Regions from separate parts of the Jejuibacter sp. L23 genome, predicted to be linked through region 1. Evidence: predicted binding sites of a transcription regulator. Region 1 holds the regulator's gene; each other region holds the start of a gene.
What was found. Region 1 encodes Fur, which represses iron uptake genes when iron is present. Its sites were predicted from a motif close to ATAATAATGAGAACNACTATCAA; they were not measured.
Positions count from the first base shown of each region.

Region 1 (3,145 bases):
GAGCCGGGCAAGAACAGCCCGTATCGCGATCGCAGCGTGGAAGAGAACCTGGCGCTGTTTGAAAAGATGCGTGCCGGTGAATTCGCCGAGGGCACCGCCTGCCTGCGTGCGAAGATCGATATGGCATCGCCGTTTATGGTGATGCGCGATCCGGTGCTGTACCGCATTAAATTTGCCGATCATCACCAGACCGGCAATAAGTGGTGCATCTACCCGATGTATGATTTCACCCACTGCATTTCCGATGCGCTGGAAGGGATCACCCATTCGCTGTGTACCCTGGAATTCCAGGATAACCGCCGCCTGTATGACTGGGTGCTGGACAATATCACCATTCCGGCTCATCCGCGTCAGTACGAGTTTTCGCGCCTGAATCTGGAATACGCCATTATGTCCAAGCGTAAACTCAATCTGCTGGTGACCGAGAAGATAGTGGAAGGCTGGAACGATCCGCGTATGCCGACCATTTCCGGTCTGCGTCGCCGTGGCTACACTGCGGCCTCTATCCGCGAATTCTGCAAACGTATCGGCGTGACCAAGCAGGACAACACCGTTGAGATGGCGTCGCTGGAAGCCTGCATTCGCGAAGATCTGAATGAGAATGCGCCGCGTGCGATGGCGGTTATCGATCCGGTTAAGCTTATCATCACCAACTACCCGCAGGGGCAGAGCGAGATGGTGACCATGCCGAATCATCCGAACCGTCCGGAGATGGGTAACCGCGAGGTGCCTTTCAGCGGTGAAATCTGGATCGATCGCGCTGACTTCCGTGAAGAAGCGAACAAGCAGTATAAGCGTCTGGTGCTGGGCAAAGAGGTACGTCTGCGTAACGCCTATGTGATCAAAGCCGAAGAGGTGGAAAAAGACGCCGATGGCAATATCACCGCGATTCGCTGTAGCTACGATGCTGATACCCTGAGCAAAGATCCGGCCGATGGCCGCAAGGTGAAAGGGGTGATTCACTGGGTCAGCGCCGCTCACGCATTGCCCATTGAAATCCGCCTCTATGACCGTCTGTTCAGCGTGGCGAACCCGGGCTCGGCGGAGGATTTCCTTTCTACCGTTAACCCAGAATCGCTGGTGGTGAAGCAGGGCTACGGCGAGCAGAGCCTGAAGGCGGCACAGCCGGAAAATGCGTACCAGTTCGAACGTGAAGGCTACTTCTGTCTTGATGGGCTGACCAGCAGCGCCGATAAGCCGGTATTTAACCGCACCGTTGGACTGCGTGATACCTGGGCGAAAATGGGCGGCTAATATTGCGCGCCTGAATCGCCATAAGTAAAACCCCGGCCTCTGCGCCGGGGTTTTATTCTCTATACAAAAAACCGGAGAGCGATCTCCGGTTTTTTTTGGCTGTGGCGTAGACTCGCTTACTTCTTGCTGGCCTCATGGGCGCCATCGTCTTCCCGACAGTCTCCTTCAGCGCAGTGGCCGTACAGGTAGAGGCTGTGGTTGGTCAGGCGGATATTGTGCCGGGTGGCGATCTCGCGCTGACGAGTTTCAATAGAATCATCGCTGAATTCAATCACCTTGCCGCAATCCAGGCAGATAAGGTGATCGTGATGATGCTGCTGCGTCAGCTCAAAAACAGACTTTCCGCCTTCGAAGTTGTGACGGGTGACAATGCCTGCATCGTCGAACTGGTTCAGCACGCGGTAAACCGTGGCCAGACCAATCTCTTCACCCATATCGATCAGTCGCTTGTACAAGTCTTCCGCACTGACATGGTGATTTTCAGGCTCCTGTAACACTTCCAGGATTTTTAACCGGGGAAGCGTGACTTTCAGGCCGGCCTTCTTTAATGCGGTATTGTTGTCAGTCATGCGGAATATGTCCTGTTGCTTAATGACTTAGCTCCTCTGGAGCACTGCATAGAATTCATGAAAAAGATGAATGCGTCTCATTATAGAACCGTGAAGGGTAAATGAAAACCGCGTTCAACCTGCAAAAATGTGAATAAAAAAGTGGGAAAAATTATGCCAGATACGGCACCGATGCCCAATTTACCGGGCTTATTGTACAACTTAGTGGGGCAAAGTTAAGGAAATGTATCAATTATTACTATCGGTTATATCTATTAATGCGGCGCAGATCGCGCCGCAACAACTTATCATCAGGCGTTGATGATTTCATCAAGATGCAGCTCTTCAGAGATCTGCTTAACCCATTTCTCAACGCGCTCGTTGGTCAGCTCCGGCTGACGGTCTTCATCGATAGCCAGACCCAGGAAGTGGTCATCATCGGCCAGCCCTTTCGACGCTTCGAAGTGGTAACTTTCGGTCGGCCAGTGACCCACGATGGTGGCGCCGTTCGGTTCGATAATATCGCGAATGGTACCCAGCGCGTCGCAGAAGTATTCCGCATAGTCTTCCTGATCGCCGCAGCCAAACAGCGCAACCAGCTTACCGTTGAAGTCTACCTCTTCCAGCGTGGGGAAGAAGTCGTCCCAGTCACACTGTGCTTCACCGTAGTACCAGGTCGGGATACCAAGCAGCAGAATATCGAAGCCTTCCAGGTCTTCTTTGCTGCTTTTAGCAATATCATGCACCTCAGCAACTTCTTTACCGAGCTGTTTCTGAATCATTTTTGCGATATTTTCGGTATTGCCGGTGTCGCTGCCGAAAAAAATGCCTACGATTGCCATGAGTAAAGTAACCTCTTGAATCTAAAAAAGTATGGTGGCTGCGTAATGCCCACGGATAGGGCAATCATAGCAGAAGCCCTTCGAGTGCGGAAACCGCTATTCGCCGCAGGGTGCACAGTATGCAACATACCTGACGGCGTAAGGGGCGGTCTTAGCCCCGGAGCTGGGCGAGCTGGCTCAGCAGAATCTCTTCGATAAGCTCGCTGCGGCTGATGTTACGCGCATCGGCGAGCTCATTGAGCGCATCCACCGCCTCGGCATTGAGTTTGAGCTCAACGCGCTTCAGGCCGCGGACTTTGTCACGTTTGAGCTGATTGCGCTTGTTGATGCGCAGTTGCTCGTCACGCGACAGCGGATTGGTTTTGGGTCGACCCGGGCGGCGCTCGTTCGCAAAGAGATCGAGCGTCGTGCGGTCCGTTTGTTCTTTTGCCATGATTTGCTGCTGCTGGACAGGGAAAAGGCTACGGGAGCGGATTTTTACAGCGCGCCATCATACATTAG
Region 1 covers NZ_CP138199.1:1,677,205-1,680,349, forward strand. Annotated here, with positions in the region: gene glnS (glutamine--tRNA ligase) at 1-1,254, shown strand, start outside; gene fur (ferric iron uptake transcriptional regulator) at 1,371-1,823, opposite strand; gene fldA (flavodoxin FldA) at 2,114-2,644, opposite strand; gene ybfE (LexA regulated protein) at 2,796-3,077, opposite strand.

Region 2 (3,145 bases), 370 kb from region 1:
CCGCGGTTACGCTGTTCGCCGTACAGGCTGTAGTAGCTGTTGCTGTCCATCATCCCCACCGGCTGCTTAATTTCAAACAGCGCCAGGCTGCCGCCGATACGGCCATAGTCCAGCTTCACCCCCACCTCGTTCTGCTTTGCGGTAACGATACCCGACACCTGCCCGGAATTAGTCGCATCGTTCGGCGCCGTCGATCCCGGCTGTAGCGACTCGATATGGTTGGCATAGAAGGAAACCTCTTCCCAGGGCTTCACCACCAGCCCGTAAACCGGAGTCACCTTCATGGCATCGAAGGCGGCACCGCTCTCTTCCACCCCGGCCGCCGAATAGTTACGCACCATCACATCCTGACGGCGCGCCCCCAGGGTCAGCAGCAGCCGATCGTCGAGCACCGACAGGGTATCGGAGACAGATAACCCGGTACTGCGGGTGCGGGCGGTGACTGCCGGGTGATTCATATCGCCGCCGGTATACAGCGTTTCCGGGTTCGGGATAGAGATCGGGTCATAAATATTGGTGTCGTAAGCGCCGGACATGGTCCAGGCAGAGCGGGCCTTGCGGTAAACCCCGGAATAGCCCAGGTTGACATTATGCTTTACAAAGCCGGTTTCAAATTTGCCGCGCACCCCCATCATGCCCGAGAAAGTATCCGCCTTATAGCGAGTGCTCAGGCGCGACATGGTGGCATTGCCCGCGTTATCCACCAGCTTAGGGGAACTGTAGGCGCCGCGTTCGTCGGTATGGCTACCGCCAAAGGCGCTGTAGACCGTCCAGTCCGGCGTCAGGTCATATTCACCGCGCCACATGGCGAAACGCGAGGCCATATCGCTATAAACCCACGGCTGGCTGTAGTTGGTGCGGTTATCCGGTACGTTGGGCGCTTCGGTCGCCTGGCCGATACCAACACCGATGCGGCCATTGTGCATGGTCGACTTTTCCCAGCCGGCATCCAGCGAGCTGCGAAAGCGATCGCCTTTATAGTCCAGACCGACGGTGGCCAGGGTCATACGCGATTTTTCGTCATCGACCGCGGTCTCCCCTTCCCGGTGCAGTACATTGACCCGCACGCCGTACTGATCGTTATCGCCGAAGCGACGCCCGGCATCGATTGCGCCGCCCACCCGGGAGTCGCTACTGTAATCCACGCTCAGCCGGTTCAGCGGCTCGCTGTCAGCATGTTTCGGCTCCAGGTTAATGGAGCCCCCCACCCCGCTGCCGCCCGGCGGCACGCCGTTAAGAAAGGCGGTAGAGCCTTTGATCACCTCGACCCGCTCCGCCAGCTCCATACTGATCACCTGACGCGGCAGTACGCCGTACAAACCACCGTAGGCGATATCGTCGCTGGTAAGGTCGAAGCCGCGAATACGGAAGGATTCGCCGAAGTTACCGTAGCCCGCCACGTTCTGAACGCTGGCATCGTTAGCCATCACATCGCTCAGGGTCTGGGCCTGCTTATCGCGCAGCATCTTCGAGGTATAGCTAATCACGTTAAAGGGAACGTTACGCGCATCCTGCTCGCCGAGGATCCCCAGACGCCCGCCGTTGGCCACCTGACCATCCAGATACGCCGGTACCAGCTGGTCGCCGCCCGGGGTAAAGTCGCTTTCCGGCGTGGCGGTCACGGTAATGGTGTCGTCGGTTTTTGCCGGTGCGGTTTCAGCAGCCATGGCCGGGCAGAGGGCGGCACTCATCAGCACCGCCAGCAAGCGGGGGCGCAGGCCCGGAGCCTGCGGAGTATCAAGACGCATAACGGAATATCCCTGAACAAGAAATCAAATAATAATGCTTATCATTTATAGCTGCGATTATCGATGTGTTGACACGCATTGCAAGCGGTTTTTCATATCAGGTGCCTGACCGACGACTAAATAACCTGATGAAAATATGGGGTATTATCTGAAGAGCCTGTGCCGCAGAGACGGCGACACAGGGAAAAGAACCGGTTACGCCCAGCGGCGGAAAACGAGCGAGGTATTAATACCGCCGAAAGCGAAGTTGTTGGACTGAATAAATTCCGTATCGATAGCACGCCCCGCTCCCATGATGTAGTCGAGATCGCCGCAGGCTTCGTCCGGCTCCTGCAGATTGATGGTAGGCGCAAACCAGCCTTCGCGCACCATTTCAATCGCCAGCCAGGCCTCCAGCGCGCCGCAGGCCCCCAAAGTATGACCCAGATAACTTTTCATCGATGAGATTGGCGCTCCCCGACCAAACAGTGCCGCCGTGGCCTGGCTTTCCGCGATATCGCCGCGCTCGGTAGCAGTACCGTGGGCGCTGATATAGCCGATAGCCGCAGCTGGCAACCCGGCGCTGGCCAGACTCTGCTCCATACAGACCTGCATGGTACTGCTGCGCGGCTGGGTAATATGCGAAGCATCACAATTGGTATGGAATCCCACCAGTTCGGCATAGATGGTGGCGCCACGCGCCCTGGCGTGCTCCAGCTCTTCCAGCACCAGGGTGCCCGCTCCTTCGCCAATCACCAGGCCATCGCGCTGGCGGTCGAATGGTGCCGGGGTGGCCCCGGGCTGGTCATTGCGCTGACTGGTGGCGAACAGGGTATCGAAGACCGCCGCCTCTGAAGGACACAGCTCTTCTGCGCCACCGGCCACCATCACCGTCTGATAGCCGTGGCGAATCGCCTCCCAGGCGTAGCCAATAGCCTGGCTGCCCGAAGTGCAGGCGCTGGAGCTGGGGATCACCCGCCCGCGCAGGCCGAAGAACAGACCGGCGTTGACCGCCGTGGTGTGGGGCATCATCTGAACGTAGGTCGTGCCGGTAATGTTGCCGGTATGCTTTTCGGTCAGCATGGTGGCGAATTCGCTCACCGGCCCGGTACTGCCAGTCGAAGAGCCATAGGCGATGCCGACTTCACCACTGGTCAGCAGAGGATCTTCCAGCAGCCCGGCCTGCTCCAGCGCCAGTTCACTAGCCCGGGTCGCCAGCAGCGACACCCGCCCCATGGCGCGAATGCGCTTGCGGGTGTAGTGCCCTGGCAAAGCAAAGTTTTCCACCGGTGCCGCCAGCAGGGTATTCAGCCCCTGATATTCGCGCCATTCGGGCATCATCCGTACCGCATTGCGCCCGCGCTTCAGGGCCGGGGCTATCGTCTGCCAGCTGTCGCCGAAGGCGGTGATCCCCGCCA
Region 2 covers NZ_CP138199.1:2,048,329-2,051,473, reverse strand. Annotated here, with positions in the region: gene SCU88_RS09425 (TonB-dependent siderophore receptor) at 1-1,748, opposite strand, end outside; gene SCU88_RS09420 (beta-ketoacyl-ACP synthase) at 1,944-3,145, opposite strand, start outside.
Region 2: a site for Fur is predicted at 1,777-1,799, ahead of SCU88_RS09425 (TonB-dependent siderophore receptor). Genes of this name have one in related genera too.

Region 3 (3,145 bases), 2.1 Mb from region 1:
CTACTGGCCGCCACACCCTGGTTCGCCAACGCCGGAGAAATTTATCTACTGCCTGGGGTAAAACTGCAGATTGGCGATCGCGATCACCGCGGTCATCGCTGGGACGGGCACCACTGGCGCGATCGCAACAGCTGGAACCGGGACTGGCGCTGGCATGACGGCCGCTGGCACCATCGTAACGCCTGGCGCGGCCATAAGAAGTATCGCCATCATGACCGCCACCACTACCGCAAGCATCATCATGAGCGTCGTCATCACGATCGCCATGGGCATCACGGCCGCCATCATCACTAAAACCTCCCCTCCCGACCAGGAGGGGACGTTCAACGCGAATTCCCCGTTGCCATCCCTATCAGTAACCAGAGGTTGAGCGCCACCACCACGGCGACGATCAGCCAGCCGAGCAGCCTGATCAAGCGGCTGTTTACCAGATCGCCCATCAGCGATTTGTCGCTGGTGAAAACCAGCAGCGGAACCAGTGCCAGCGCGATACCGAAACTGAGCAGCACCTGGCTCATCACCAGAATGCGGGTGGCGTCCAGCCCCATCAGGATCACCACAAAGGAAGGCGCCATAGTGATCGCCCGGCGCAGCCACAGCGGAATATGGAAGCGCACAAATCCCTGCATCACCACCTGCCCCGCCAGAGTACCCACCACCGTGGATGACAGACCGGCAGCCACCAGGCTAAGACCAAATATAGTGGCGGCGGCGTGGCTGAGCAGCGGCTCCAGGGTCAGATAGGCTTCATCCAGATCCGCCACCCCGGTGTGGCCGCTAAAGTGGAAAGCCGCCGCCGCGGTCGCCATCATCGCCAGGTTAACAAATCCGGCAATGGTCATGGCGATAGCCACATCCCAGCGGGTGGCGCTGTAGCGCTGATGCCTGGTACCACCGTGCAGATTCTGAGTCAGCGAGGAGTGCAGATAGATAACGTGAGGCATAATGGTGGCGCCCAGCACCCCGGCCGCCAGGAAGACCGCCTCGCCGTTCGGCAGCCCGGGCACGATCATGCCCTTTGCCAGCGTTGGCAGGTCTGGCTGCGAGAAAATCAACTCAACGATATAGGCACCAGCCACAAACAACAGCAGCGCGCCTATCACTTTTTCCAGCGGCTTCTGGCCACGGCGTTGCAGCATCAGGATCAAAAAGGTGGCGATACCGGTCAGTATCGCACCCTGTAGCAGCGAAACGCCAAGCAGCAGCTTAAAGCCCACCGCGGCCCCAATGAATTCCGCCAGATCGGTAGCCATGGCGATAATTTCCGCCTGAACCCACCAGAACCAGACCAGCGGACGCGGGTAACGATCGCGTATATGTTCAGCCAGGTTTTTACCGGTAGCGATCCCCAGTTTCGCTGACAGGATCTGAATCAACATCGCCATCAGGTTGGCCCAGACCACCACCCACAGCAGCTGGTAGCCAAAACTGGCGCCAGCCTGAATATTGGTGGCGAAGTTACCGGGATCGATATAGCCAATGGCGGCAATAAACGCTGGCCCCATCAGCGCCAGTCTTAGCTTGCGTGCCGCACGCCCTGTATTAGCTTCAACGCGACTGTTTGTCATCACTGCCTCAAAAATATAGCCTTTGCTATGTTTTATGCTACCAAAATGCGAATGATTATCAAGTGCATTTATTGAGGGGGTTCCTGATAATTGTGATAGCTGAAAACAATGAAAGGCGGGGTTTGGACGACTACGCTGATAGTTAAATGTCATCGAACAGGAAATCAGCGACCTGACGATCATTCTAACAGAACAACATAACGTTTCACTGTTTTAATTAACATTACATAACAGGGGTTGACCCTCGATTGAGCTTTGTGGACGAATCAGGTCACCATAGTGTGACTTTTCTCTCGTTTTATTATCGTGTGTTTCATAGAATGTGCGCCGAAATTAAACCTTCCTCATAATTTGGAGCCAACATGTTCCGCGTTCTGCACTTTGTTCTGGCGATTGCCGTAGTTGCACTACTCGCTCTGCTGGTTAGCCACGATCGGAAAAAAATCCGCATTCGTTATGTCATCCAGCTGCTCGCCATTGAAGTTGTGCTGGCCTGGTTCTTCCTGCATTCGGAGGCCGGACTGGGATTTGTGAAGGGATTCTCAGAGATGTTCGAGAAGCTGCTGGGCTTCGCCAGTGAAGGCACCGATTTTGTCTTTGGCAAAATGAACGATGAAGGACTGGCCTTCTTCTTTCTGAAAGTATTATGCCCTATTGTCTTTATTTCCGCGCTGATCGGCATTCTGCAACATATCCGGGTACTGCCCGTCGTTATCCGATTTATTGGTACCCTGCTCTCGAAGGTGAACGGAATGGGTCGCCTGGAATCCTTCAATGCGGTCAGTTCACTGATTCTGGGGCAGTCGGAAAACTTTATCGCCTATAAGGACATTCTGGGCAAGATGTCGCGCAACCGCATGTACACCATGGCGGCCACGGCGATGTCCACCGTGTCTATGTCGATCGTCGGCGCCTATATGACCATGCTTGAACCGCAGTATGTGGTGGCGGCGCTGGTTCTGAATATGTTCAGCACCTTTATTGTCCTGTCGATTATTAACCCCTACCGTGTGGAAGGCAGCGACGAAAACCTGCAGATGACCAATCTGCACGCCGGACAGAGCTTCTTTGAAATGCTGGGCGAATATATTCTGGCGGGCTTTAAGGTGGCGATTATCGTCGCTGCTATGCTGATCGGTTTTATTGCTCTTATCGCCGCCCTGAACGCGCTGTTTGCCGCGGTGCTGGGTATCTCCTTCCAGGGGATTCTGGGCTACATCTTCTGGCCAGTGGCCTGGATTATGGGCGTTCCGGCCAGCGAAGCGCTACAGGCGGGTAGCATCATGGCCACCAAACTGGTTTCCAACGAGTTTGTCGCCATGATGGAGCTGCAAAAAGTGGCCGGTAGCCTGTCGCCACGCGCCGAAGGTATTCTTTCGGTATTCCTGGTTTCGTTCGCTAACTTTTCCTCTATCGGGATTATCGCTGGCGCCATTAAAGGGCTGAACGAAGAACAGGGTAATGTGGTTTCCCGCTTCGGTCTGAAACTGGTGTATGGCTCAACCCTGGTGAGCGTACTCTCTGCTTCCATTGCCGCGCTGGTGCTGTAAGGCTCAGACGGCTGGTAAAAAAACCTC
Region 3 covers NZ_CP138199.1:3,809,549-3,812,693, forward strand. Annotated here, with positions in the region: gene SCU88_RS18170 (DUF2502 domain-containing protein) at 1-294, shown strand, start outside; gene SCU88_RS18175 (Nramp family divalent metal transporter) at 324-1,568, opposite strand; gene SCU88_RS18180 (NupC/NupG family nucleoside CNT transporter) at 1,931-3,118, shown strand.
Region 3: a site for Fur is predicted at 1,608-1,630, ahead of SCU88_RS18175 (Nramp family divalent metal transporter). Genes of this name have one in related genera too.

Region 4 (3,145 bases), 2.2 Mb from region 1:
AGAAAGTTACCGATATCGAAGGTAAGCATGCGAAGCAGTCTGGTGGTCGTGGTCAGTACGGTCACGTTGTGATCGACATGTATCCGCTGGAGCCGGGTTCAAACCCGAAAGGCTACGAATTTATCAACGAGATCAAAGGTGGTGTTATTCCTGGCGAATACATCCCGGCTGTTGATAAAGGTATCCAGGAGCAGCTCAAGTCTGGCCCGCTGGCGGGTTACCCGGTAGTTGACCTCGGCGTGCGTCTGCACTTCGGTTCCTACCACGACGTTGACTCCTCCGAGCTGGCGTTTAAACTGGCCGCTTCTATCGCCTTTAAAGAGGGCTTTAAGAAGGCGAAGCCGGTTCTGCTTGAGCCGATCATGAAGGTTGAAGTTGAGACTCCGGAAGAGAACACTGGTGACGTTATCGGTGACCTGAGCCGTCGTCGCGGCATGCTGCGCGGTCAGGAATCCAACGTAACTGGCGTTGTTATTCATGCTGAAGTTCCGTTGTCTGAAATGTTTGGTTATGCAACCGACCTGCGTTCTCTGACCAAGGGTCGCGCATCTTACTCCATGGAATTCCTGAAGTATGATGATGCACCGAACAACGTTGCTCAGGCCGTTATCGAAGCCCGCGGTAAATAAGCCCAGGGTTTTAATACAATGATCCCGTGCTCTCCTTTCCACAGGGAGAGCACAGAAAGTAAGGAATATAGTCGTGGCTAAAGAAAAATTTGAACGTACAAAACCCCACGTCAACGTCGGTACTATCGGCCACGTTGACCATGGTAAAACCACTCTGACCGCTGCTATCACCACCGTACTGGCTAAGACCTACGGCGGTGCTGCTCGCGCATTCGACCAGATCGATAACGCGCCGGAAGAGAAAGCTCGTGGTATCACCATCAACACCTCTCACGTTGAGTATGACACCCCGACTCGCCACTACGCGCACGTTGACTGCCCCGGGCACGCCGACTACGTGAAAAACATGATCACCGGTGCTGCTCAGATGGACGGCGCTATCCTGGTTGTTGCTGCAACTGACGGCCCGATGCCGCAGACCCGTGAGCACATCCTGCTGGGCCGCCAGGTAGGCGTACCGTGCATCATCGTGTTCATGAACAAGTGCGACATGGTTGATGACGAAGAGCTGCTGGAACTGGTTGAGATGGAAGTTCGTGAGCTGCTGTCTCAGTACGACTTCCCGGGCGACGACTGCCCGGTTATCCGCGGTTCCGCACTGAAAGCGCTGGAAGGCGAAGCTCAGTGGGAAGAGAAAATCATCGAACTGGCTAACGCTCTGGATACCTACATCCCTGAGCCGGAGCGCGACACCGACAAGCCGTTCCTGCTGCCGATCGAAGACGTATTCTCCATCTCCGGTCGTGGTACCGTTGTTACCGGTCGTGTAGAAACCGGTATCATCAAAGTGGGCGACGAAGTAGAAATCGTTGGTATCAAAGATACTGCGAAGACCACCTGTACTGGCGTTGAAATGTTCCGCAAACTGCTGGACGAAGGCCGTGCTGGTGAGAACTGTGGCGTTCTGCTGCGTGGTACCAAGCGTGATGAAATCCAGCGTGGCCAGGTTCTGGCTAAGCCGGGCTCCATCAAGCCGCACACCAAGTTCGAAGCAGAAGTTTACGTTCTGTCCAAAGACGAAGGCGGCCGTCACACTCCGTTCTTCAAAGGCTACCGTCCGCAGTTCTACTTCCGTACTACTGACGTGACGGGTTCCATCACTCTGCCGGAAGGCGTAGAGATGGTAATGCCGGGCGACAACATCAAAATGAATGTTGAGCTGATTCACCCGATCGCAATGGACCAGGGTCTGCGCTTCGCAATCCGCGAAGGCGGCCGTACCGTTGGCGCGGGCGTTGTTGCTAAAGTTGAAGCTTAATTTCTTTTAAGCTGAACGAAAAAGGCGCCTTCGGGCGCCTTTTTGCTATCTGTTGTAAGTGAATTGTAGTACTCACATGATCTTCTTCCCGCGATGCGCTATTGTAATCATAACTATTCTCATTTAGAATTTGCGCAGTTTTTGAACGGGAGTTGTTATGTACGTTTGCTTATGTAACGGCGTGAGTGATAAAAAAATCCGCCAGGCCGTGCGCCAGTTTCATCCCCAGTCTTTTCAGCAGTTGCGTAAATTTATCCCCATTGGCAATCAGTGTGGTAAGTGCGTGAGAGCTGCCCGTGAGATCATGCAGGAAGAGATGATCCAGATGCCGGAATTCAAAGAGATCGCCTGAGTCCGCAATTGATCACTGAGTGCTGCCGACGCTGTTGGTAACCTCAGGTTTAGCGGGGATAGTTTGACTTACCCCGTAGCCCTTCTACGCTTTTTTGTAGTGGAAGCGGAGGGTTAAAAATGAAAGGTGACGTTAAGATAATAAATTATCTCAATAAATTATTGGGAAATGAGCTTGTCGCAATCAATCAGTACTTTCTTCATGCCAGAATGTTCAAGGACTGGGGGTTGATGCGTCTGAATGACGTTGAATACCACGAGTCCATTGATGAAATGAAACACGCCGATAAATACATCGAGCGCATCTTGTTTCTTGAAGGCATTCCTAATCTCCAGGATCTGGGTAAGTTACGCATCGGCGAAGATGTGGAAGAGATGCTGCGTTCCGATCTGCAACTGGAGATGGAAGGCGCTAAAGACCTGCGGGAGGCCATTGCCTATGCTGACAGCATCCATGACTACGTCAGCCGGGACATGATGATCAAGATTCTTGAAGAAGAGGAGCATCACATCGACTGGCTGGAAACGGAGCTGGGGTTGATAGATAAGATTGGCCTGCAGAACTATATACAGTCCCAGATTAAGGAAGAGGAGTAACCCTCTTTCTGATTCAGTTACCGGCGGGGGAGGGGCTTCTCCGCCGAATGCCGTTGACAGTGACGCTTTTCTAAACAGCGCTTGCTTAAGTGTGATATTCACGTATAATGCGCGGGCTTGTCATTATTGACGGCGGGTTCGACGGAACCCTGTGGTAATCTTCTCTTTTTTGGATTGCCGACAATGCTCCCAATCGGGGAGCTACGCAAGAACGATTACACTCCCCCATCAATCGTAATGGGTGTGAGGAGTAATTCTTTTCGTCTATAAATAATTGGAGCTCTGGTCTCATGCAGAACCAAAGAATCCG
Region 4 covers NZ_CP138199.1:4,779,562-4,782,706, reverse strand. Annotated here, with positions in the region: gene fusA (elongation factor G) at 1-629, shown strand, start outside; gene tuf (elongation factor Tu) at 703-1,887, shown strand; gene bfd (bacterioferritin-associated ferredoxin) at 2,045-2,239, shown strand; gene bfr (bacterioferritin) at 2,359-2,835, shown strand; gene rpsJ (30S ribosomal protein S10) at 3,126-3,145, shown strand, end outside.
Region 4: a site for Fur is predicted at 1,988-2,010, ahead of bfd (bacterioferritin-associated ferredoxin). Genes of this name have one in related genera too.